3 regions of the Pseudarthrobacter sp. alpha12b genome follow, and region 2 is predicted to be linked to each of the others. Evidence: riboswitches for the same ligand, from Rfam matches in the RefSeq annotation. Region 2 holds a riboswitch; each other region holds the start of a gene.
The links. Region 2 has a riboswitch for thiamine pyrophosphate ahead of thiD (bifunctional hydroxymethylpyrimidine kinase/phosphomethylpyrimidine kinase). Riboswitches for the same ligand answer to the same signal wherever they lie in the genome.
Positions count from the first base shown of each region.

Region 1: linked by a shared signal. The riboswitch ahead of ACTAQI_RS14965 (ECF transporter S component) and the one ahead of thiD (bifunctional hydroxymethylpyrimidine kinase/phosphomethylpyrimidine kinase) in region 2 are both predicted to bind thiamine pyrophosphate.
Region 3: linked by a shared signal. The riboswitch ahead of thiC (phosphomethylpyrimidine synthase ThiC) and the one ahead of thiD (bifunctional hydroxymethylpyrimidine kinase/phosphomethylpyrimidine kinase) in region 2 are both predicted to bind thiamine pyrophosphate.

Region 1 is NZ_CP196746.1:3,227,456-3,235,244, forward strand. Features, by position in the region: gene ACTAQI_RS14945 (glutamate--cysteine ligase 2) at 1-164, opposite strand, end outside; gene ACTAQI_RS14950 (UDP-N-acetylglucosamine 1-carboxyvinyltransferase) at 233-1,756, opposite strand; gene ACTAQI_RS14955 (energy-coupling factor transporter transmembrane component T family protein) at 1,866-2,666, opposite strand; gene ACTAQI_RS14960 (ABC transporter ATP-binding protein) at 2,663-4,210, opposite strand; gene ACTAQI_RS14965 (ECF transporter S component) at 4,210-4,833, opposite strand; TPP riboswitch at 4,900-5,040, opposite strand; gene ACTAQI_RS14970 (heme-degrading domain-containing protein) at 5,126-5,668, shown strand; gene ACTAQI_RS14975 (iron-containing redox enzyme family protein) at 5,860-6,915, shown strand; gene ACTAQI_RS14980 (CDGSH iron-sulfur domain-containing protein) at 6,962-7,210, shown strand; gene ACTAQI_RS14985 (DUF4235 domain-containing protein) at 7,348-7,611, shown strand; gene mnhG (monovalent cation/H(+) antiporter subunit G) at 7,621-7,789, opposite strand, start outside.
Region 2 is NZ_CP196746.1:1,607,406-1,615,194, forward strand. Features, by position in the region: gene proB (glutamate 5-kinase) at 1-123, opposite strand, end outside; gene obgE (GTPase ObgE) at 113-1,702, opposite strand; gene rpmA (50S ribosomal protein L27) at 1,820-2,083, opposite strand; gene rplU (50S ribosomal protein L21) at 2,144-2,452, opposite strand; gene thiD (bifunctional hydroxymethylpyrimidine kinase/phosphomethylpyrimidine kinase) at 2,716-4,236, opposite strand; TPP riboswitch at 4,244-4,341, opposite strand; gene ACTAQI_RS07305 (Rne/Rng family ribonuclease) at 4,492-7,789, opposite strand, start outside.
Region 3 is NZ_CP196746.1:1,729,875-1,737,663, forward strand. Features, by position in the region: gene rpsP (30S ribosomal protein S16) at 1-11, opposite strand, end outside; gene ACTAQI_RS07910 (hypothetical protein) at 256-711, opposite strand; gene ACTAQI_RS07915 (VOC family protein) at 854-1,729, opposite strand; gene ACTAQI_RS07920 (amidohydrolase family protein) at 1,830-2,912, opposite strand; TPP riboswitch at 2,992-3,099, shown strand; gene thiC (phosphomethylpyrimidine synthase ThiC) at 3,095-4,921, shown strand; gene ACTAQI_RS07930 (alpha/beta fold hydrolase) at 4,918-5,652, opposite strand; gene ffh (signal recognition particle protein) at 5,695-7,278, opposite strand; gene ACTAQI_RS07940 (glucose-6-phosphate dehydrogenase) at 7,363-7,789, shown strand, end outside.

The sequences.
Region 1 (7,789 bases), 1.6 Mb from region 2:
TCGTCGTAATCCGCTTGTTTTCCGGCATGGTGGACATCCGGGTCCAGGGGAAGATCATCCGCCGCAATGCGATGGCCGGCAAGGAGGGCGTCCGCCAAGGCAAGCGGCTCTCCGGACTCCGGATCAACAATCAGGAGTTCTTCCTCAACGCCGAATGTACGCATACGAACATTCTGCGGCAGCGGGCAGGCATTGGAACCGTGGCCCGCCGTTCATGACGAAGCATGAATGATCAGTCCTGGAAGTACTCCACCTTGGCGCCGATGGTGTTCAGGCGCTCAGCCAGATCCTCGTATCCACGCTCGATCACATAGATGTTCCGCAGCTCGGATACCCCGCGCGCGGCGAGCATGGCCAGCAGGAGGCAGGCGGCCGGCCGGAGTGCGGGCGGGCAACCCACCTCGGCGGCACGCCACTTGGTGGGCCCGTTGACGTAGATCCGGTGCGGGTCCAGGAGCTGCACCTGTGCCCCAAGCCGGTTCAGTTCCGTCAGGTAGATCGCCCGGTTCTCGTAGACCCAGTCGTGGATCATGGTCTGGCCATGGGCGTTCGCCGCGATGACCGCAAAGAACGGCAGGTTGTCAATGTTCAGCCCGGGGAACGGCATGGGGTGGATCTTGTCCTCGGGGGCGCGCAGCTCGGAGGGCTTGGTGGTCACGTCCACCAGGCGGGTGCGGCCATTCCGGGCCATGTACTCGCCGGAAATTTCCAGCTTCTGACCCATTTGCCCCAGCGTGGCCAGCTCGATTTCCATGAACTCGATGGGAACCCGGCGCACCGTGACCTCGGAGTTGGTGACGATGCCGGCCGTGATGAGGCTCATGGCCTCGATGGGATCCTCGGAGGGGAAGTACTCGATGTCGGCGTCAATCTCGGGCCGGCCCGTAATTTTCAGGGTGGTGGTGCCCACGCCCTCGATGGTGACGCCAAGCATCTGCAGGTAAAAGCACAGGTCCTGCACCATATAGTTGGGACTGGCGTTGCGGATCACTGTTGTTCCGGGCCGGTGTGCCGCCGCCATGATGGCGTTCTCAGTGACGGTGTCCCCGCGCTCGGTGAGGACAAAGGAGCGGTCCCGTGTATCGGCAGGCGGTGCCTGGACGGTGTAGAAACCTGCCGTGGCCTCCACCGAGAGGCTGAACTCGCGCAGTGCCTGCATGTGGGGTTCCACGGTGCGGGTGCCAAGGTCGCAGCCGCCGGCGTAGGGCAGCCGGTACTCCCGCGACTCGTCCAGCAGGGGGCCAAGCAGCATGATGACGCTGCGGGTCCGGCGTGCCGCGTCCACGTCCATTGCGTCCAGGTCCAGGACGGCAGGACGGCGGAGGCGGAGGTCTGTGTCGTTGAGCCAGGTGCACTCCACGCCGATGCTGGTCAGCACTTCGACAATGCGGTTGACCTCCTCGATCCGGGCCAGGCGGCGGAGCACCGTGGTGCCCCGGTTGATCAGGCTGGCGCACAGCAGGGCGACGCCGGCATTCTTGCTGCTGTTCACATCCACGGCGCCGGACAGGGTGCGGCCGCCCTCCACGCGCAGGTGGGTCATCTGGGGTTTTGCCACATTGACGATGCTGCGGTCGAAGATGTTTTCCAGCCGCTGGATCATCTTCAGGCTCAGGTTCTGCTTGCCCTGCTCCATCCGGGCGACGGCGCTCTGGCTGGTGCCGAGCTCGGCGGCCAACTGGCCCTGCGTCCAGCCCTTCTCGCTCCGGGCATCCCTCAACATGGCGGCAACGTGGCCGGCGGTCTCCTGCGTCATACCGCGAATATATCATAAATGAGCTATGCGGCATCGACTCGAGCGATTAGGAGGCTGAACAGGAAAGGGTTTACCCACTACATGCGATAGAAGGAGTGGGAGGTCATTTTCAGCTGCCCAGCCACACCATGTTCCACGTACCCGCCGTCACTGCCGCGAAAAGGGCCAGCCCGGCCACCAGCACACCACCGGCCACCACCCAGAGATCCAGCAGGCTGAACGTGGACACCCGGGCCCAGGTCCGCGGGCCGCCGCCGAAACCCCGCGCTTCCATGGTCACGGCGAGCCTGGACGCACGGCGGATGGCCTGCACCAGCAGCCCGAAGCTTTGCCCCAGCGTCGCCTTCACCCGCTGGCCTACGCTGCCACGGGCGCCTACGCCGCGGGCACGGCGCGCCATCCCGATGGTCTGCCATTCTTCGGCCATCAGCCCCACCAAACGCATCGCGGCCAGGGTTCCCAGGACGAACCGGTGCGGCAGGCGGGCTTTCTGCGCCAGCGCGTCCGCGAGGTCCGTGGGATCGGTGCAGCTCATCAGGAGCACCGCCGGCAGGGCAATGGCAAAGCCGCGCAGCAGGAAGCCGATGCCCAACTGGAGGGAACCTTCGCTCATGGTCCAGATGCCGGCGTCGAGCAGGATCCTTCCGCTGTCCGGCGCCAGGATGGAGGTGCTCCAGCCACCGACGGCGGCGGCGAGGATCAGCGGCCACCCGCGCTGCCACAGCAGGAACAGGGTGAGCCCGGCCAGGGGAAACAGCAGCAGCTCGAAGACCAGGGCCACGGAGGCCGACACCCAGTCGATGGACAGGGCCAGGACCGCAGTGATGAGCAGGACGGCCGCAAACTTGCTCAGCGGATTGGCACGGGCCAGGAGGGCATGGTTGCCGCTCAGGGTGAGCTCCTGCCTCATGGCGCCACCGCTTCCGCCGCAGCCATCCGCAGCTCCACCCCGCCCAGGGCCTCCGTGAATTCGGCATCATGGGTCACGGATACCACCGCAGTGCCGGCGTCCAGGAGCTCGGACAGGAATGATGCCAGTTCGGCCCACGTGTTGGCGTCCTGCCCGAAGGTGGGCTCGTCCAGGATCAGGACCTGGGGGCTGGCGGCAAGGACGGTGGCCACGGACAGCCGCCGCTTTTCACCGCCGGAGAGGGTGTAGGGGTTGGCGTCCACCAAGGCGGTGAGCCGCAGCCGCTCCAGGAGCTCGTCCACCCGGTCCTCGCCGTGCCCCAGATGCCGGGGGCCGAAGAGCAGCTCGTCAAGCACCTTGCCGGTCACGAACTGGTGCTCGGGCTCCTGGAACACCGTGCCCACGCGCGAAATCAGCTGCTCGGCCTTCCACTTGTAGGGATCGATGCCGGCGCCGCGGCTGAGGTCCAGCGTGGCGGAGACCTTTCCGGACACCGGTTCCAGCAGCCCGGCGAGGGTCAGCGCGAATGTGGACTTTCCGGCACCGTTGGGGCCGGTAATGGCAAGGGCCTGCCCGGCGCGGACCTGCGCGGCCAGGCCTTCCTGGACCGGCACCGGCGGGATCTTCCGGAAGCCTTGGCGGCGGGGACGGTCGCGGGAGACGCCCAGCTGCTCCGCTGCCAGCAGCAGGCTGCCCTCACCGGTTGGCGGGACGGCGGTGCGGGCGCGGGTCGCCTGCACGTAGCCGGGCACCCATACGCCCGCAGCAGCAAGAATGGTCCGGGCCTCATTGAGTACGCGGTCCGGCGGCCCGTCCAGGAGCACGGCAGGATCGGCGGCGGAACCGGGCTGCAGGACCACGATCCGGTCCACCAGGTCCTTCCATACGGACACCCGGTGCTCCACCACCACCAGCGTTGCCCCGGTCTTGTCCAGGGAGCGGGCCACGGCGTCACGGACCTCCAGCACACCGTCCGGGTCAAGGTTGGCGGTGGGCTCGTCCAGCAGGATCAGCCCGGGGCGCATCGCCAGGATGCCCGCCAGCGCCAGGCGCTGCTTTTGCCCACCGGACAGGGCCGACGTCGGATGGTCCAGCGGGAGGTGGGACAGGCCGACGTCGGCAAGCGCCTCGTGCACGCGGGGCCAGATTGCATCGCGGGGCACCGCAAGGTTTTCGGCACCAAAGGCGACGTCGTCCCCCACCCGTGACAGGACCACCTGCGTCTCGGGGTCCTGCTGCATGAGCCCGGCGCGGCCGCGCCGGGCGCGGGGCAGGGCGCCGTCCACCAGCAGCGAACCGGACTCGTCGGCATCGCCTGCCTCGCCGTCGTCGTTGATGTCTCCCAGGACGCCGGCGAGCGCGTGAAGCAGCGTGGACTTCCCGGCTCCGGAGGGTCCCAGCAGGAGCACCCGCTCTCCGGGGACGATGTCCAGGTCAAGGCCGTGGACGGCGGGTTTCGCCCTTCCGGCATGCCGCCAGCCCCAGCCACGGGCGCTGACGGCGGCAGGGCGGACCGTGCGGGCGGCATCCTGGGAGGGTGCCATCAGGAGAAGACGGGCTCCGTGGCAGCCTTGCGGGAGGCGAAGGAGCTCAGCACGCCGGTGCGGGCCAGGCCGCGGGTGGCGAGCCAGGACAAAGCGCCGGCCAGGACGGCACCGGAAATGGTGGTGAGGACGATGTAGGCGAGCTTGTCCGCGCCGGAGTAGGCGATGTTCCAGCCCCACGGCGCGAATGAGTCGTTGAGGCCGCAGAAGAATCCGGCCGCGGCGCCGGCCAGCAGGGATACGGGCAGGTTGAACTTGCGGTAGACGAAGATCGCGAAGATGATCTCCGCCCCCAGGCCCTGGATGAAACCGGAAAACAGGACCGAGGCACCGTACTGGGAGCCCATGAGCAGCTCTCCAGTGGCGGCCACGGTCTCGCAGAACAGGGCCGCCCCGGGCTTGCGGATGATGAGCATTCCCAGCACTCCGGGAATCATCCAGCCGCCGGCGAGCAGTCCGGTCAGCGGCGGGTAGGCGGCGTTCATGGGGGCAGACAGTGCGGCGGCCCCCTGGTCCCAAGCCCAGAAGATGACGCCACCCGCGATGGCCACCAGGGCGGCGACTACGATGTCCACGACGCGCCAGGACTTGCTGGTGGTCTTCTTGATTGCTGCAGTACTCATGTGATCCTCCTGGAAACAGGAGGGGAAAGTGGACCCGGCCGCCGGCCCGTTGCCGGGCAGCCGCGACACTTCGAGAACTCGACTCCCTTGCGCCGGTACTAACCGGATCAGGTTCGAGGGTCTGCGGCTGTCCGCACTCTCAGCGCCCACCTGCGGTGCCCGGCTTGTGCCAGGATCCCCGACGGCGGCGCTCCCCTGTCGTATTTAGTGTTGCTTTTGGTTGGGTAACGCTCTTTATTTGCCCGGTTCGGGCGTGGTCAAGTTTACACCTGGCAGGGGTAGATTGAGGGCCATGACCGCCAATCCACCGGATGTGACCGGGTTTGATCCTGATTCCAGCGACGCCCAGCCGGAGGGTTGGCTGGAGGCGCTGATTGTCCGCATCGAGGCGGAGGTCCGGGAGCTCCAGTTCCCCGGCTTCTCGCTGGATGATTCGTTGAACCTGGGCCTGCTCCTCGTGGAGCTGGGCAAGGAGCGGGGGCTGCCCATCGCAATCGATATTGCGAAGGGCGACCAGGTGCTGTTCCACGTCGCGCTGCCGGGCGCAACCCCGGACAACGGGCACTGGATCCGCGCTAAACAGCGCACTGCCGCCCGGTACGAGGTGCCGTCCCTACTGGTGGGACTGCGCGGCCGGCTGGGTGGTGGCCGGATCGAGGACAACGCCTGGTTCGACCAGTCCCGGTATGCCGCACATGGGGGCGCGTTTCCGATCTACGTCACGGGAGTGGGCGCGGTAGCCACGGTGGCCGTCTCCGGGCTGCCGCAACTGCAGGACCATGACCTGGTGGTTGAGGCGCTGCGCGGCGTCCTTGGATCGGCGCTGGCTGATTAGGCGCTGGCTGATAAGACGCTGAGGGATCAGCGGCGGGACATCCGAGGGGCAGGCATTCAGGCTGCTTAGCTTTTATTAGTAATCATGCTTACTATGTTGTCTCCCGGGGTTAGCGGAGGACAGGGCATGGGAGTCACCATGGGCGGTCCCGCGTTCGTTCCCGTCACCAGCGCGGCAGACCAAGGAGCACCATGAGAATTCCGGACACCAGGGGCCCCGTCAGCAGCGCACTGTTTGATGTCCTTGCCCAGGCCCCGGACACCGCCGGCCCGGACGTGGACCGCCTGTACCGCCTGGCGGCAGGGCATGTGGCCGCAGCCGGAGACATCATCGGCGACGAGGACATCCAGTTGACCCTCTTCTGCCTTTACGAACTCCATTACTCGGGCCTGGACGGTGTCCCGGACACGTGGGAGTGGGAGCCGGACCTGATCAGGGTCCGGCGGCTGATCGAGGAACCGTTTGAGAAGGCCCTCCGCACCGCAGCACACCAGGCCGCCGGCACCTTCGAACTGCCCGCCGGCACCACCATGACCAGCGATGCCATGGCCAACGTCCTGTTCGGCCTCGCCGCCACGGACACGGGTCCCAGCCTGTCCCGCTACGTCGCCAGGAAGGCAAGCCTGGCGCAGCTCAAGGAGTTCCTGGTCCACAAATCCATCTACCAGCTGAAGGAAGCCGACCCGCACACGTGGGCCATTCCCCGCCTCAGCGGAAGGCCCAAGGCGGCCCTGGTGGAAATCCAGGCGGACGAATACGGCGGCGGACGGCCCGGGCGGATGCACAGCGCACTGTTCGCCAGCACCATGCGCGGCCTGGGCCTGGACGACAGCTACGGCGCCTACGTCGATGCCGTTCCCGCCGTCTCCCTGGCATCCGTGAACCTCATGTCGCTCTGCGGCCTGAACCGGCGGCTCCGGGGTGCCATCACCGGCCATCTGGCAATTTATGAAATGACGTCCTCCCAGCCCAACCGGTTCTACGGGAACGGATTCCGCCGTCACGGCTTCGGCACGGACGTCACCGGCTACTTCGACGAGCATGTGGAGGCCGACGCCGTCCACGAACAGATCGCGGGCCGGGACCTGGCCGGCGGCCTGGTGGAGGCGGAGCCGCCCCTCCTGGCGGACGTGTTGTTTGGGGCGACTGCCGCCATGGCCCTGGACGCCCGCCTGTCCGCCCACCTCATGTCCTCGTGGGACGCCGGAGAGACTTCGCTGCGGACATCGATGCCGGCGGCAGCGTGACAGCTCAGGACCTGGCAAAGCAGCAACAACGATGAATGCGGCAGGCATGAACCCCGAACAGCATGGAACAGGAGCCCACCCGGACCCGGAACCAGCGGCGAGCTCCATCGTGGTCTGCCCCGACGGGCCCCTGATTATCAGGGGTGAGTTCGAGATTGTTACCCCGTCCGGCGACGCCGTACCCCGGGACCGGAAAACCGTTGCCTTGTGCCGGTGCGGGGCGTCCGCCATCAAGCCCTACTGCGACGGCACGCACAAGATGATCAAGTTCCGCACCGGGCCTCCGTCGGGCTAATCCAACAACCGTATTAATCCACCAGTCCGTATCAGTCCACCAGGCCGCCCCCAGCCGGCCACGCCCTTGCCCTGACCGGGACGGGTGTGAGGCTAGGCTGGAGGCAGTCCGTTTTCCGCCCGCAAGGAGTACTACGAATGAACCTTCTCATCAAGCTGCTCGGGACCGGTGTGAGCCTCGGCGCAGGCCTGGCCGGCACCAAGCTGGTCAACACCATCTGGGAAAAGACCACCGGGCAGAAAGCGCCCACCGGCAAGAACGAGGATGTGCCCACCAGCCTGCGGTCGGCCTTGACCTTCGCGCTGATCTCGGCGTCGGTCAGCGCCATCATCCAGGTCCTGGCAAACCGAGGCACCCAGCGCGCCATCACCCGGTTCGCCAAGACGCAGGACATCGTCTAGCAGCGAGCGCTACCGGCCGCCGTCGGGGTTGTCCTTCAGGGCAGCCTCGGCGGCGGCTTTTTGCACCACGGCTTCCAGCTCGTCGGCCGTGAGCAGCTCCCGGTGCAGGTGCTTGGTGCGGTACCCCGCGCGGCCCACCATGTGGGCGGACACCGGCACGGTGAGGAGCTGGAAGATC
Region 2 (7,789 bases):
GCCGCCCTTGATGCTTGTCAGCGAGGAGGACCCCACCTTCACCACGATCCGGCGGGCACCGGCCAGCGCACTTCTGTCCGCGGCGCGCCCAGCCGGTACCGTGGCCACGCCCCTAGAGGTCATCGTCCGCTTCCAGTCCGCTGTCCTTAACGGGCTGGGCGGCACGGCGTCCGCTGACGGATTCGGTCCAGATCCCGGCTTTCCGCTCCGCCTCAAGCTCGGCGCGGGCGGCAGCCTTGGCATCCCGGCGCTCCTGCTGCTCTTCGCGCTTCTGGCTGCGGGTGGGGCGGTCACCAATATCGGCGAACCGGACGTCGGTGCCACGCGGCGAGGCCAGGAGCTCAGCGCCTGCCATCATGGTGGGCTCCCAGTCGAAGACGACGCCGTCATCCTCACCGATGACCACCGTGTCACCCGGCTTGGCGCCCTGCTTGAACAGTTCGGTTTCGACGCCGAGCCGGGCCAGCCGGTCCGCCAGGTAGCCGATGGCTTCCTCGTTGGTGAAGTCGGTCTGCTTGACCCAGCGCTCGGGCTTTTCGCCCAGGACGCGGAACAGCGGCTCCAGGTTCTTTTCCTCGCGGCGGATCTTGAACCCGGCTTCGTTGACGGCGCGCGGCCGCAGAACGGCGGGCTGCACCTTGGGCGGGGCGGCGGCCACGGCGTCGCGGGCGGCCTTGACGATCTCGGCCATGGCGAAGCCGAGCTGGCGCAGCCCCTCGTGGCTGGTGGCGGACACCTCGAAGACCCGGTAGCCGCGCGATTCAAGCTCCGGGCGCACGAATTCAGCCATGTCCTTGCCGTCGGGCAGGTCCACCTTGTTCAGTGCAACCAGCCGCGGGCGGTGGTTCAGGGGAACCACTTCGCCGTCCTGGCCTGCGTAGCTCATGTCGACCGCGTACTTCTCCAGCTCACCCTCGATGATGGCGAGGTCCGCGAGCGGGTCCCGGTCCGATTCCAGCGTGCCGCAGTCAAGCACATGGACCAGGGCCGCGCAGCGCTCAACGTGGCGCAGGAAGTGGTGCCCCAGGCCGCGTCCCTCGCTGGCGCCCTCGATGAGGCCGGGGACATCGGCGATGGTGAACCGCACCTCGCCTGCCTGGACGACCCCCAGGTTGGGAACCAAGGTGGTGAAGGGGTAGTCGGCGATCTTGGGTCGGGCAGCCGACATGGCCGCGATAAGGCTGGACTTGCCGGCGGACGGGAAGCCCACCAGGGCGATGTCGGCGATGGACTTCAGTTCCAGGACGATGTCACGGGAGTCGCCCTCGATGCCCAGCAGAGCAAAGCCGGGTGCCCGGCGCTTCTGTGAGGAGAGGGCGGCGTTGCCGAGCCCGCCAATGCCGCCGGCGGCTGCGATGAACTCGGTGCCCTCGCCTACGAGGTCAGCCAGGACTTCGCCGTCCTTGGTCTTGACCACGGTGCCGTCCGGCACGGGCAGGATCAAGGTCTCGCCGTTCTTGCCGCCGCGCCAGTCACCCATGCCGGGCCCGCCGTTGCTGGCGTGCCGGTGCGGTGCGTGGTGGTAGTCAAGGAGCGTGGTGGTCTGGTGGTCAACGCGAAGGATCACGTCGCCGCCATTGCCACCGTTGCCGCCGTCGGGCCCTCCCAGCGGCTTGAATTTCTCTCGGTGGACGGAGACGCAACCGTGGCCGCCGGTTCCGCCGGATACATGCAGTACTACCCGGTCTACAAAGCTGGCCACGTGGTTCTCCTCAAGTGCTGTTTATGTAGCGCCCGGGGACGCCACATCGATTGTAATGCTGTTAAAAGAACAGTGGAGCGGACCCTCAGGCCCGCTCCACCGCTTCAGAACTGGTTGTTACTCTGCAGCTGCAGCAGCAACGATATTGACCACGCGACGACCGCGGCGGGTGCCGAATTCAACGGCGCCCGGGGTCAGTGCGAACAGGGTGTCGTCCCCGCCACGGCCAACGCCGGCGCCCGGGTGGAAGTGGGTGCCGCGCTGGCGGACGATGATCTCGCCTGCGGAAACTACCTGGCCGCCGAAGCGCTTGACGCCGAGGTACTGAGCGTTGGAATCGCGGCCGTTGCGAGTGGAGCTCGCGCCCTTTTTATGTGCCATTTGAAATGCCTGCCTCTAAATTCTGGGGAATCTGTTGAAATACCTGAACAGTAACCGGTGTTACTTGATGCCGGTGATCTTGACCTTGGTCAATTCCTGGCGGTGACCCTGGCGCTTCTTGTAGCCGGTCTTGTTCTTGAACTTCTGGATGACAATCTTAGGACCACGCAGGTCCTGGAGGATTTCAGCCGTAACAGTTACCTTGGCCAGGTCGGCGGCGGCGGAGGTGACCTTGTCACCATCAACCAGGAGCAGTGCGGGCAGCTCAATGGTGCTGCCGGCTCCACCGGCGACGCGGTTCAGGGTAACGAAGTCTCCAACGGAAACCTTCTCTTGGCGGCCGCCTGCGCGGACAATCGCGTACACCACTTGGGAACTCACTTCTCTCGACGTTTATAACTAAATTTGCGTGCGGAACCGACTATCAAAAGCCTGGTTTCTCGCTGTGCCTCAACGCCGTGGGGTCATAACCCAAGTGTTGGCGTAAGCACCGAAGATCTAGATTACGCTAATTTTGTCTTCGGCCGCAAATGAGGCTGGTTCCCGGCGGCTTGCTGTGATAGCTACCACAGCTCAGGTCCGGCGTCCGCACCGTGCCCCACCATATTACCGGCACACCCGCCGGCACTGAATCAGGCGTGCAGCCTCGGCGCGTCGAAGAATTCCACTTCCAGCCGGCAGGACTGCTTGAATGCGGTCACCATCGCCGCCCTTTCATGGTCGGAGGCCTTGCGCCCTGCCGCGTCCACGATGGCAATGGCCCGGCGGGTGGCTTCGGCAAAGCCCTCGTCGGCGTACGTGCGGAGCCAGTCCGCGTAGGCATGCCCGTCGGGTTCGCCGGCGTCAAGGAACCGTGCATGGAGCTTCTTCCCAACCTCGGCATAGAGCCAGAAGCAGGGCAGGACAGCGGCGGCCAGCACTGCATAGCTGCCCGACGCCGACGCGGCAGTGAGGTGGTCCACGTAGGACTTGGTGACCGGGCCCAGTCCGTTCCGGACCGGACGCGTGCTGAGCCACGAGCGGTGGAGCTCCGATTCCACCTCCAGGCACTGCTGCGCGGACCCCGCCCAGAACAGCTGCTCCGCCTCGGAGGGGGCCAGGGCACTTGCCCGGGCCAGCACGCGGGAGTAACCATTCAGGTATAGGGCATCCTGGGCCAGGTAATAGGCAAAGTCTTTCTCGGCAAGGTCGCCGGATGCCAGGCGGCGGATGAAGTCCAGATCGTAGATGTCCGCGAGGTCCTGTTGGGCTTCCGCCCACAGCCGGGCTGCGAAACCGCCTTCCGCCAGGAGCGGCCGCACATGGTGGAAATGGTGTACCGGGCCGTTCCCCTGACCCACGTTCAGCATGTCCGAGTTCTCGAGGGCGCCGGCCAGCCATGGCTTGACCGTCCGCAGCGATGCCTCCCAGTCCCCCAGGCGGGCCTGGACCGTTGCCATCGCGGAGGATAAGGAACAGCCGGTTCCGTGGCTGTTGCGCGTGGAAACCCGCTTCCCCTGCACTTCCACCACCTCCTGTCCCAGGAGGCCTGACGTGTTGACCAGCGCGTCCGGGCAGTCTGCACCTGCCAGATGGCCGCCCTTGACCAGCACGGTGGCCCCGGTGGCGTCCGTCAGGCGCCTGCCCTGGTCCAGCGCAGCGTCCCAGTTCTCCGCAAGGTCCCCGCCCACCAGCATGGCAAGCTCCGGGAGGTTGGGCGTGATGAGGTGGGCAAGGGGCAGCAGTTCCCGGAGGGCCGCCTCCGCGGATTCCTTCAGGAGCCGGTCACCGCTGGTGGCCACCATCACGGGATCCAGGACCACGACGGCGGGCCGGACCTTCCCCAGCCATTGCCGGACAGTGCGGATCACCGCCTCGTCGCCCAGCATGCCGATCTTGACCGCGTCGATGGTGATGTCGTCGCTGACCGCATCCAGCTGCTGGGCCAGGAAGGCGGCCGGAGGAACGTGGACGGCCTGCACGCCGCGGGTGTTCTGTGCCGTCAGGGCAGTGATGGCAGCCATGCCGTATCCGCCGTGCGCAGCAATGCTTTTGAGGTCCGCCTGGATGCCGGCGCCCCCGGACGGATCGGAGCCCGCAATGGAGAGGACCCGTGGGACCTCCCGGCCTGCCGGCAGCGGGACAGGAACGTCGGAGGCGGCAGGCAGGGGCATGGAAAGGGTCGAAGACAAGAGACATCCCTTCGCCGGTACTAGCCGGACAGGTTCAACGGGTCTGGATCTCAGCCGGCCTTCTGCGCGGCACCCCGTGTCGGTTTCCAGCCTAGCCCGTGGGATGCACCCGGCGGAAAGGTGACAGCACCTGCAGACGCAGGAAGTCCCCGCCTTGCGGACTGTTTCCCCTGAAATTCAGGGGGAACAGTCCATATGGCGGGGACTTCCTTGCTGGCGCGTTGGTCACGCCTTGGCCTAGAGCTCCGAGGCAGGCACGCCGACGCCGAGGATGATGGGTTCCCCGGCCCCCTTGCCGGCTTCGGCCACCGGCTGCGGCTTCGCGGGCTCTGGGGCCTTGGCGGCGTGCGTGTGGCCCGCGGCGGACGCCTGGACGTTCTCATGCTGCTGGACGGCGGTCTCGTTGGCGGCGCCCTGGGCGCGGCTGGCGGCACGGTGGCGCCGCGGCCTGCGCTGCCGTGACTGCTCCAGCGTGTGGTCGGAATAGTCCTTTTCGGCTGGCGCTTCACGGGCGGTGCGGGTTTCCGCTTCCCCGGCGTCGGGCTGCCGTTCCGGCGCCACCTGTTCCGGTACCTTCACGGCATCTGCGGTTTTGGCGGGCGCGTTCTCCACGGGGGAAGCCGGCTGCCCCAGGTGGGCGAACGCCTCCGCAAGCCGGTCCAGGGTCAGGGCGGGCTTGGGCTGCTGCTCCTCGGCGTGCTCCACGAACGGAAGCGGAACTTCCTCGCCGCCAAACGTCAGGACAGCTGCCGGACGCGCCGGGGACTCGGCGTCGTGCTTCTCCTCCACCGGTGCCGGCGCAGGCTCCACGGAAGGCACCTGCCGGGCGGCCGCCACCTCATCGTCATGCACGTGGGCTGCGTGGGCGGCAGCGGCGATGTTCGCCAGGGCAAGCCTGGTTGCCTCTGCCTTGGCGTGCCGCTCTGCGTCGGACGGGTCCGGCTGGACGGTGTGGACATGGACGGCAGGTGCGGGAGCCGCTTCGGGCTGCTGCCCGCCGCGTCCACGCCGCCGCTTGCGCTCCGAACGGACGCCAGGCTGGGTATTGTCGTTCCGCTGGCCTTCCGGACGGTGGGTTTCCGCGCGGGCTTCGGGCCGGTTGTCGGTGCGCTGGACATGGTGCTCGGCCGCGACAATGTTGGCGCGGCGGTGCTCCACGGGATCGTCGTGGGTCACAACGCCACGGCCGGCGCAGGCCTCGCATTGCTCGCCGAATACTTCCAGAAGTCCGGTGCCCATGCGTTTGCGGGTCATCTGGACCAGGCCGAGTGAGGTCACCTCGGCAACCTGGTGCTTGGTCCGGTCACGGCCCAGGCACTCCACCAGGCGGCGCAGGACCAGGTCGCGGTTGGATTCGAGCACCATGTCGATGAAGTCGATCACGATGATGCCGCCGATGTCGCGCAGCCGCAGCTGGCGCACTACTTCCTCGGCGGCTTCCAGGTTGTTCTTGGTGACGGTCTCTTCAAGGTTGCCGCCGCTGCCGGTGAACTTGCCCGTGTTGACGTCCACCACGGTCATGGCCTCGGTACGGTCGATCACCAGGGAACCGCCGGAGGGCAGGAAGACCTTCCGCTCAAGGGCCTTGTGGATCTGCTCGTCGATCCGCCAGGCGGAGAAAATGTCCTGGTCCTTGGTCCACTTCTCAAGGCGGCCCACCAGGTCCGGCGCCACGTAGGTCACGTAGGCCTCGATGGTGTCCCAGGCTTCCTCACCCGAAACGATGAGCTTGGAGAAGTCCTCGTTGAAGACGTCGCGGACCACTTTGATGGTCAGGTCGGGTTCGCCATAGAGCAGCTCGGGAGCCAGGATCTTGGTGGACGTAGACTGGCTTTCGATGCCCTCCCACTGCGCGCGCAGCCGGTTGATATCGTGCGTCAGCTCTTCCTCGGAAGCGCCCTCGGCGGCGGTTCGGACAATGACGCCGGCGTGCTCGGGCAGGCGGTCCTTGAGGATGCGCTTGAGGCGGTTGCGTTCGACGTCGGGCAGCTTGCGGGAAATGCCGGTCATGGAGCCGCCGGGGACGTACACCAGGTAGCGGCCGGGCAGCGAAATCTGGCTGGTGAGGCGCGCACCCTTGTGGCCCACGGGGTCCTTGGTCACCTGGACCAGGACGGTGTCCCCGGACTTCAGCGCGTTTTCTATGCGGCGCTGCTTGCCCTCGAGGTTGACGGCTTCCCAGTTGACCTCGCCGGCGTACAGGACGGCGTTGCGGCCGCGTCCGATGTCCACGAACGCCGCTTCCATGGACGGCAGCACGTTCTGGACCTTGCCCAGGTACACGTTGCCGATCAGCGAGTCCTGCTGGGTCTTGGAGACGAAGTGCTCGGCCAGGACACCATCTTCCAGGACGGCTATCTGGATTCTGTCGTCGCGCTGGCGGACGATCATTTGCCGGTCAACGGACTCGCGGCGCGCCAGGAACTCGGCCTCGGTGATGACGGTGCGGCGGCGGCCCGTGTCACGGGATTCGCGGCGGCGCTGCTTCTTGGCCTCGAGGCGGGTGGACCCCTTCACGCTGGTCACCCTGTTGCTCACGGGCGCTTCACTGACGGCGCGCGGCGCACGGACACGGGTCACCGTGTTGGGCGGATCGTCATCCCCGCCACCAGTGAGCTCAAGGTCCTGGTCTCCGCGGCGGCGGCGACGGCGGCGGCGGGAGGTCACGCCGTCCTCCAGCTGCCCGACGGTGTCCTCGTCGGCTTCGTCTTCGTCGTCAGCCTCGGCGCTGCCGCCCTGGTTGTCCTCGTCGGACCTGTCATCGACGCGGCTGCGGCCCCTGCGGCCACGGCTGCGGCGCCGGCGGCGGCTGGAGGAATCATCGGCGTCGTCGGTTTCTTCCTCGTCAGGCTCCTCGACGGCGGGGGCTGCGGGACGGACCACGGTGCTGAGGTCCGGTGCCTGGAAGATTACGGATGTGGGCGATGCAGGTTCCAGGAAAAGGGAACCAAAGGCACTGGCGGCCGGGGCGGACCCCCCGTCCTTCACCTCAGGGGAATCCTGGGCCGGCTTCTGGGCTGGCGCGGCTTCCGTGACCGGCTCCTGCATGGACGCAGGTTCCTGGGCCGCGGCGGCTTGGGCTGCTGCCACCGGCTCCTGCACCTGCTCCTCGTTCTGCACCGCCACCTGGTCCGCGGCTTCCGGCACCACTGATTCCGGCGCCACTGACTCCGGCGCCACGTCAGCCGCGGCTGCGGAGTCCGCTGCGGGTGCGGCGGCCGGGGACGCAGCCTTGCGGGTGGCTACTCGACGGCGGCGGACCGGCTTGGTTTCGGCGCCGGCCGTGGCGTCCGGAGCAGCATGGGCCGCGGGGCTTTCCTCAGCCGCGGCCGACGCGGTGGCAGGGGCGTCGACGGCAGCGACGGCGCCTGCGGCAGCCGCCTCGGCTTCACCGGCGAAGGCGGGCAAGGGTTCGGCGGCGGCCGCCGCTTTCCGGGACCGGGTGCGCCGGACTGGGGTCTTGGGCGCCGCCGCGGTTTCTTCAGCCGGCGCGTCCGCATTGGGGGTGGCTGAAGCTTCCGGCGCCGCAGTCACG
Region 3 (7,789 bases), 120 kb from region 2:
TTTACGGCCACTTTTGTGGTCACTCCTGTTTCAGAAAAAGGGGTGAACCCGGCGTTCTGCACCCGTGGGGCGGGCCATACTTGCGGGCTCGAAGGACAGGATCCGGACGCGGAGAGAGGGGCCACGCAGATCGAGTACCTGTTTATTGTGCCAGATGAGCGCTGTTATTTCGACTTGGCGCTCCCGCGCGTGGCGGCGGAGGCGGCCTGAAGGCTGCGCCGCCACGCCAACGTGCCAGGAACGGGCAGGGTCGGGTCAGGCGGACCAGACGTACAGTCCGTTCCGCTCCGAATCGTTGATTCCGGCGGCAAGTTCCGCCAGCTGACGCACATAGGTCCGCGCCTGGGCGGCACCAAAAGGCACGTCCTCCTGGCCGGCCCACTGCCCGGCGACGTCGTCGAGGACATTGCCCTCGCCTTCGGTTTCGTAGGTGAGCAGGTCCGCCAGGGCGCGGACCATGGCCGGCGGAACGGCCAGGAGGGAGTCGCTGGCCACGTCCACCATGGTCAGCTCATAATCGGCTCCGCCGGCGTGGACGGCAGTCCCGGCAAGATCGCCGAGCTGCTCCACCTCGAAGTCGCTGATGCCCTGGATCCGCACCGTCTGGCCTGCGGCAGCGCCGTCCGCGGAGGAGCTGCTTCCTTCGTCAAGGATGCCGGCGCGTTTCAGCGCGGCGTCATGGGTGGCGACAAAGATCTCGGTGAAGCCCATGGCTGGTGCCCTTCTTCCGTTGGCGGAGCTGCGCGCCGGGCGCTGCCTGCGGCCCGGCCGTACGGAATCAGCCTAGTAGTTGCGGACCTGCCGGCGCACGCCCGCCCCGCGTCCCGAGGCATGCCGCGGGAAGGGGGGTCGATCAGCGGGCGGCCACCCGGATCCGGTTGCGCCATGGGTCTTCGAACCGAAGCTCTGCGCCGGTGTGGTGCGCGGGCACTCCGGCCACCTTCAGGCGGTCAGTCAGCGCGCCGACGTCGTCCCCTGAAGGAACTTCGATGAGCACCTCGCCCAGCCCCAGCGTGTCCTTGCGGGGGCCGGCACCGCGGCTGTTCCAGACGTTCATGGCCATGTGGTGGTGGTAGCGGCCTGCGGAAACGAACAATGCCTGCCCGTGCCAGCCCGCCGTCTTTTCGAACCCCAGGGTTCCCACGTAGAAGTCCCGCGCGGTCTGGACATCGCCCACCTGGAGGTGGACATGGCCAACGCCGGCGGCTGTTTGCCGCTGGCCTTCAAGGGACTCCTCGGTGAGGTACTGCTCCAGGTACCGCTGCGGCGGCAGTGCCAGACTGTCCATGACAACATCGGTCCCGTTCCAGGACCAGTTGCTGCGCGGGCGGTCCCAGTACAGTTCAATGCCGTTGCCCTCAGGGTCGGTGAAGTAGAAGGCTTCGCTCACCAGGTGGTCTGCGCTGCCGGTGAAGGCCCGCGGCTCGTACTGCGCAGCCGTGGCGACGGTGGCAGCAAGGGAGGCCTGATCCTCGAACAGCAGTGCGGTGTGGAACAGGCCAGCCTCTCCCCTGCCGGGAAGGTGCAGCCCGGGGGCCGGCGCAAGGTGGACCAACGGCCGGCCGAGCCTGCCAAGGTAAAGCCCGCCGTCCTGCTCAGCCACCACCTTGAGGCCAAGGGCGCGCTGGTAGTAGTCGGTCATGACCTTCATGTCGCCCACCTTGAGCATCACGGTGCCCATGGCGAGATCGGCAGGAAGAAGATCCTGGCTGCTGGCGGATGCGGTCATTGAAGGCTCCTTGCATTGGCGGCCGTCCCGTTGACGGCCTGTCACACATTAAAATTACTTGAAGCTTCAATTTATTCCAAGTCCCCGGGACTCGTTTTAGTCAGCGGATGATTCGGCCGCGCAGCACCACATGTTCCAGCGCCGTGATTGTTTCAGGTAGGGCCCGCGGGTCTTCCCGGCACACCACGACGTCGGCGCGCGCCCCCTCCTCCAGTCCATCCGCTCCCAGCCATGCACGGGCTGCCCAGCAGGCGGAATCCAGCGCAGCGTCCATGGGCAGGCCCGCGCCGTGCAGGGCAAGGATCTCGTCTGCGATCCTGCCGTGGCGGATCACGCTGCCGGCATCGGTGCCGGCAAATAGGCGCACACCCGCGGCATGGGCCTCCGCCACCCGTTCCCGCCTGCGTTCCCAGAGGGCACGCATGTGCGCGGCGTAGCGCGGGAACTTGGGTTCCGCCTGCGCGGCAATGTCAGGGAACGTGGCGATGTTGATGAGGGTGGGCACGATCGGTACGCCCTGTTCGGCGAACCGGGGCAGATGCCGGGGCAGGAGGCCGGTGGCGTGCTCGATGCAGTCAATGCCGGCGTCAAGCATCTGGTCCAGGGTGTCCTCGGCGAAGCAGTGCGCCGTCACCCGTGCGCCCTCGTCATGGGCGGCCTGGACGGCATCGCGTACGACGGCGGCGGGAAAGGAGGGGGCCAGGTCACCTGCACGCCGGTCAATCCAGTCCCCCACCAGTTTGACCCAGCCGTCGCCGTCGCGCGCCTGCTTGCGCATGGCCTCCACGAGGCCCTCCGGCTCCACCTCCTCGGCGAAGCCCCGCAGGTAGCGGCGCGTCCGGGCAATATGCCGGCCGGCGCGGATGAGCACGGGGAAGTCCCGGCCGCCGTGCATCCAGCGGGTGTCAGCCGGTGAGCCTGCGTCGCGGACCAGCAGGGTTCCGGCGTTGAGGTCAGCCAGTGCCTGTTCCCGGGCGGCAGCGGGCTCCACGGGACCGGACGGGCCCAGCCCTATGTGGCAGTGGGCGTCCACGAACCCCGGCAGCACCCAGCCGTCAAGGATCCGGGCCGGCGGTGCTGCGGGCCGGGTGAATGTGAGCCGGCCGTCCACCGACCAGGCTCCGTGCTCCACGGTCTGCGGCCCGGTCAAAACGGGACCGCTGAACTCGATTACTTCTGCCATCCTGGCTCCTTCCGATGCCCGGACAGGCTAGCACCAGCGAATGTGACGGCGTTCTTCCGGGAGGCTGTGGTAGCTTCGTTCCTGACCACACGGGTGCCCCTGCAGGGGCTGAGATCGGGCTGACGCGGCCTGCGACCGTTGAACCTGTCCGGGTAATGCCGGCGAAGGAAGTGAGTATTCCCTTGAGTACGCAAAATACCCAGATCAACCCTGCCCGCATGCCGTCCGCCGGGGAGCCAGGCGTTCAACCCGGGGCCCCGGTGACCCAGTCCTTGAAGTCGCAATCACTGGCGTTCATCGAAGATGCCGGGAATGGAATCCGGGTACCGGTGACGGAGATTGCCCTTGAGCCGTCCCCCAACGGCCAGCCGAACGCGCCCTTCCGGACGTACAGGACGGCCGGGCCCGGCAGCGATCCCGTCCGGGGCCTGCAACCTTTCCGCTCGGAGTGGATCACCGCGCGGGGAGATACCGAGGCCTACAGCGGCAGGGAGCGCAACCTGCTCGACGACGGCCGCTCCGCTGTGCGCCGCGGGGCTGCCTCTGCGGAGTGGAAGGGCGCGCAGCCGGTGCCCCGCCGCGCCGTCGACGGCAGGACGGTGACCCAGATGCACTACGCCCGGCAGGGGGTCATTACGCAGGAGATGTGCTTCGTGGCGCTGCGCGAGAACTGCGACGTGGAGCTTGTCCGGAGTGAACTTGCTGCCGGGCGCGCGATCATCCCGAGCAACATCAACCATCCGGAGTCCGAGCCGATGATCATCGGCAAGGCCTTCCTGGTGAAGATCAACGCCAACATTGGCAACTCGGCCGTGACAAGTTCCATTGCCGAGGAGGTGGACAAGCTGCAGTGGGCCACGCAATGGGGCGCCGACACCGTCATGGACCTGTCCACCGGCGACGATATCCACACCACTCGGGAATGGATTATCCGCAATTCCCCTGTTCCGATTGGCACGGTACCCATCTACCAGGCCCTGGAAAAAGTCAACGGCGAGGCCAATGCGCTGACCTGGGAAATTTTCCGGGACACGGTCATTGAACAGTGCGAGCAGGGGGTGGACTACATGACCATCCACGCCGGGGTGCTGCTGCGGTACGTCCCGCTCACGGCCAACCGGGTGACGGGCATTGTCTCGCGCGGCGGCTCCATCATGGCCGGCTGGTGCCTGGCGCACCACCAGGAAAACTTCCTGTACACGCACTTCGATGAACTGTGTGAAATCTTCGCCAAGTACGACGTTGCCTTCTCCCTGGGCGACGGTCTGCGCCCCGGCTCGACGGCGGACGCCAACGACGCCGCCCAGTTCGCGGAACTGGACACCCTTGCCGAGCTCACCCAACGCGCTTGGGAGTACGACGTACAGGTGATGGTGGAAGGGCCCGGCCACGTTCCTTTCCACCTGGTCAGGGAAAACGTCGAGCGGCAGCAGGAACTCTGCAAGGGAGCGCCGTTCTACACCCTGGGACCGCTGGTGACGGACGTCGCTCCCGGCTATGACCACATCACCTCAGCAATTGGCGCCACCGAGATTGCCCGGTACGGCACGGCCATGCTCTGCTACGTCACCCCCAAGGAGCACCTGGGACTGCCCAACAAGGACGACGTGAAGACCGGAGTGATCACCTACAAGATCGCCGCGCACGCAGCGGACCTCGCCAAGGGCCACCCGGGGGTGCACGAACGGGACGACGCATTGTCCAAGGCGCGGTTCGAATTCCGTTGGCGGGACCAGTTCGCGCTGTCCCTGGACCCGGTGACGGCGGAGGCATTCCACGACGAGACCCTGCCTGCCGAGCCCGCCAAGACGGCACACTTCTGTTCGATGTGCGGGCCCAAGTTCTGCTCCATGCGGATCAGCCAGGACATCCGCGACGAATTCGGGTCCGCGGAGGCGCAGGCAGCGCTGGCGGGGATGGCATCGGGGATGCGGGAGAAGAGCGAGGAGTTCCTGGCGTCCGGCGGAAAGGTATACCTCCCCGAGCTGCGGGTTCCCGCGGAAGGCTAGGACGCCCGGGCCGTCTGGCTCCGGCTGACCCCGCTGATGAACTGCCGGATGGCCTGGTCCCCGTCCGGGGAATCGTGAGGCCGGTGCCCGCCCGCGGCAACGCGGTGCAGGGCGCCGGTCTCGCGGAGGTAGCCGGCAATCTCCTCATAGAGGGGCTCCCAGCCGCCGGTCAGGACCAACGTGGGCACGCCGGGAACAATGTGCAGCGGCGCCTCCCACGACGGCGCTTGCAGCCGCAGCCGCCGCGCGGACCGTTTTTCCTCGGTGGTGGCGGGCTGCTGGAGGTCGGTGGCGTAGACGCGCCGGACGAATTCGCGCTGGAAGTCTTCGTCGCTGAGTTGGTGGCGCACGTCGAAGAGGGGCTGCATCAGGCTGATGTGGGCCGCCGTGGCCGGCAACTCCGCTGTCAGGGAGAGGCAGGCCGGCTCCACCAGGGTCAACGAAAAGACCAGGTCCGGACGTTCGACGGCGGCCATCATGGCAGCGATTGCCCCCTGGGAGTGTGCCACCACGTGTCCGCCGGCGGCGCCGCGGCCGTCGTCGGCAAGGGACCGCAGGATGATCGCGGTGTCTTCCGCAAACGATGACTCCTGCGGCTCCGCGACGGCATCGTAGCCGTGCCGGCGCAGGAACAGGGCGTCATAGGACAGTGCCATGCCGTGCTGGCGCGGCCATGCCGCGGCGCCGAAAGTTCCGGCGCCGTGCACGAACACTACCCTCTGCTTGAACATGTCCCAACCCTATTCCACGGTGCCGACATCCGTGGGGAACTGTTACTTGCCCAGGAACTTGTCGAAGCCCTTGGGCAGGTTCAGCTGAGACGGATCGAAGTCGCCGCCCTGCTGGCCGAAGGCCGCGCCGGTGGGCAGTGCCTTCGCAGCGTTGGCACGGCGGGCCTCCGCTTCCTTGCGCTCCTGTGCTGCCTTGGCCGGGTTTCCCGACTTCGGCTTCTTCTTCGGCGCGTTCTTGGCGTTCTTCCGCGCACCGCCGCCCGCTCCGGGCAGGCCGGGCATCCCGGGCATCCCCGGCATGCCGCCCTGGGCCATCTTCTTCATCATCTTCTGGGCCTGGGCGAAGCGCTCCAGCAGGCCGTTGACCTCGGACACGTGGACGCCGGAGCCACGGGCGATGCGGGCACGCCGTGAGCCGTTGATGATCTTGGGCGCCAGCCGCTCGTGCGGGGTCATGGACCGGACGATCGCCTCAACGCGGTCGATCTCGCGCTCGTCGAACTGTTCGAGCTGCTGCCGGATGTTCTGCGCACCCGGCATCATCATGAGCATCTTCTTCATGGAGCCCATGTTGCGGATCTGCTGCATCTGGGCCAGGAAGTCTTCCAGGGTGAAGTCTTCCTGGTCGGCGAACTTCTTCGCCATCCGGGCGGCTTCATCCTTGTCCCAGGCCTTTTCGGCCTGTTCGATGAGCGTGAGGATGTCGCCCATGTCCAGGATTCGGGAAGCCATCCGGTCCGGGTGGAAGAGTTCGAAATCATCCAAACCTTCGCCGGTGGAGGCGAACATGACCGGCTTGCCGGTGACCGACGCGACCGAAAGCGCGGCACCGCCGCGGGCGTCGCCGTCGAGCTTGGACAGCACGATGCCAGTGAAGTTCACGCCTTCATCGAAGGCAAGCGCCGTGTTCACGGCGTCCTGGCCGATCATGGAGTCGATCACGAAGAGGACTTCGTTGGGCACGATGGCGCGGCGGATCTGGCGCGCCTGTTCCATCATGCCGGCGTCCACGCCCAGGCGGCCGGCCGTGTCGACGATAACGACGTCGTGCAGCTTCTGGCGGGCTTCCTCGACGCCGGCACGGGCGACGGCGACGGGGTCGCCTGCGGGCTGGTCCAGCTCCGTGGAGGTGGCTCCGGGGTGCGGGGCGAAGACAGGCACGTTGGCGCGCTGGCCCACCACCTGGAGCTGGGTGACGGCGTTGGGGCGCTGCAGATCACAGGCCACCAGCATAGGGCTGTGGCCCTGGGCCTTCAGCCACTTGGACAGCTTGCCGGCCAGGGTGGTCTTGCCGGCACCCTGGAGGCCGGCGAGCATAATGACGGTGGGGCCGTTCTTGGCCAGCCGGATCCGCCGGGTTTCGCCGCCGAGGATCTCCTGGAGTTCCTCGTTGACGATCTTGACGATCTGCTGGCTGGGGTTCAGCGCAGCCGAAACCTCGGCACCCAGTGCGCGTTCGCGGACCCGTCCGGTGAACTCGCGGACCACCAGAACGGCGACGTCGGCGTCCAAAAGGGCACGGCGGATCTCGCGGACGGTGGCATCAACATCGGCCTCCGTAAGGCGGCCCTTGCCGCGGAGATTCTTGAAGGTTGCTGTCAACCGGTCAGAGAGTGAATTGAACACGCGCCGTGAACTTCTTTCAGGAGATGATCGGGACTCGACTATCTAGGGTATCAAGTCAGGCACGGTAGATGGCATGCTGGCAAAATGACGAGCCAAACAACTGTGAAAACCCTGCTCATCCTTGGTGCCTCGGGCGACCTCACCGGCCGGCTCCTCCTGCCGGGCCTCGCCCGGCTTGTTGCGGCAGGCCGGGCGGAGGGCCTCACCCTGGTGGGGGCCGGCTCGGATCCATGGACACCGGAACAGTGGCGGGAGAGGGTCCAGTCCTCGTTTGCCGCGGCGGCCGGCGCAGCCGACGAGCATGGGAAGGACGCACTGGAGTCCATGCAGAAGGAGACGGCGTACCACCAGGTGGACGTCACAGCCAAGGGCGCCCTTGCTGCCCTGCTCTCCGGACTGAAAGGCCCGGTGGCCGTCTACTTTGCCCTTCCGCCCCGCATCAGCCAGCTGGCCTGCGAGACGATCCAGCCGGAAGAGGTTCCGGAAGGCACCCGCCTGGTGATGGAGAAGC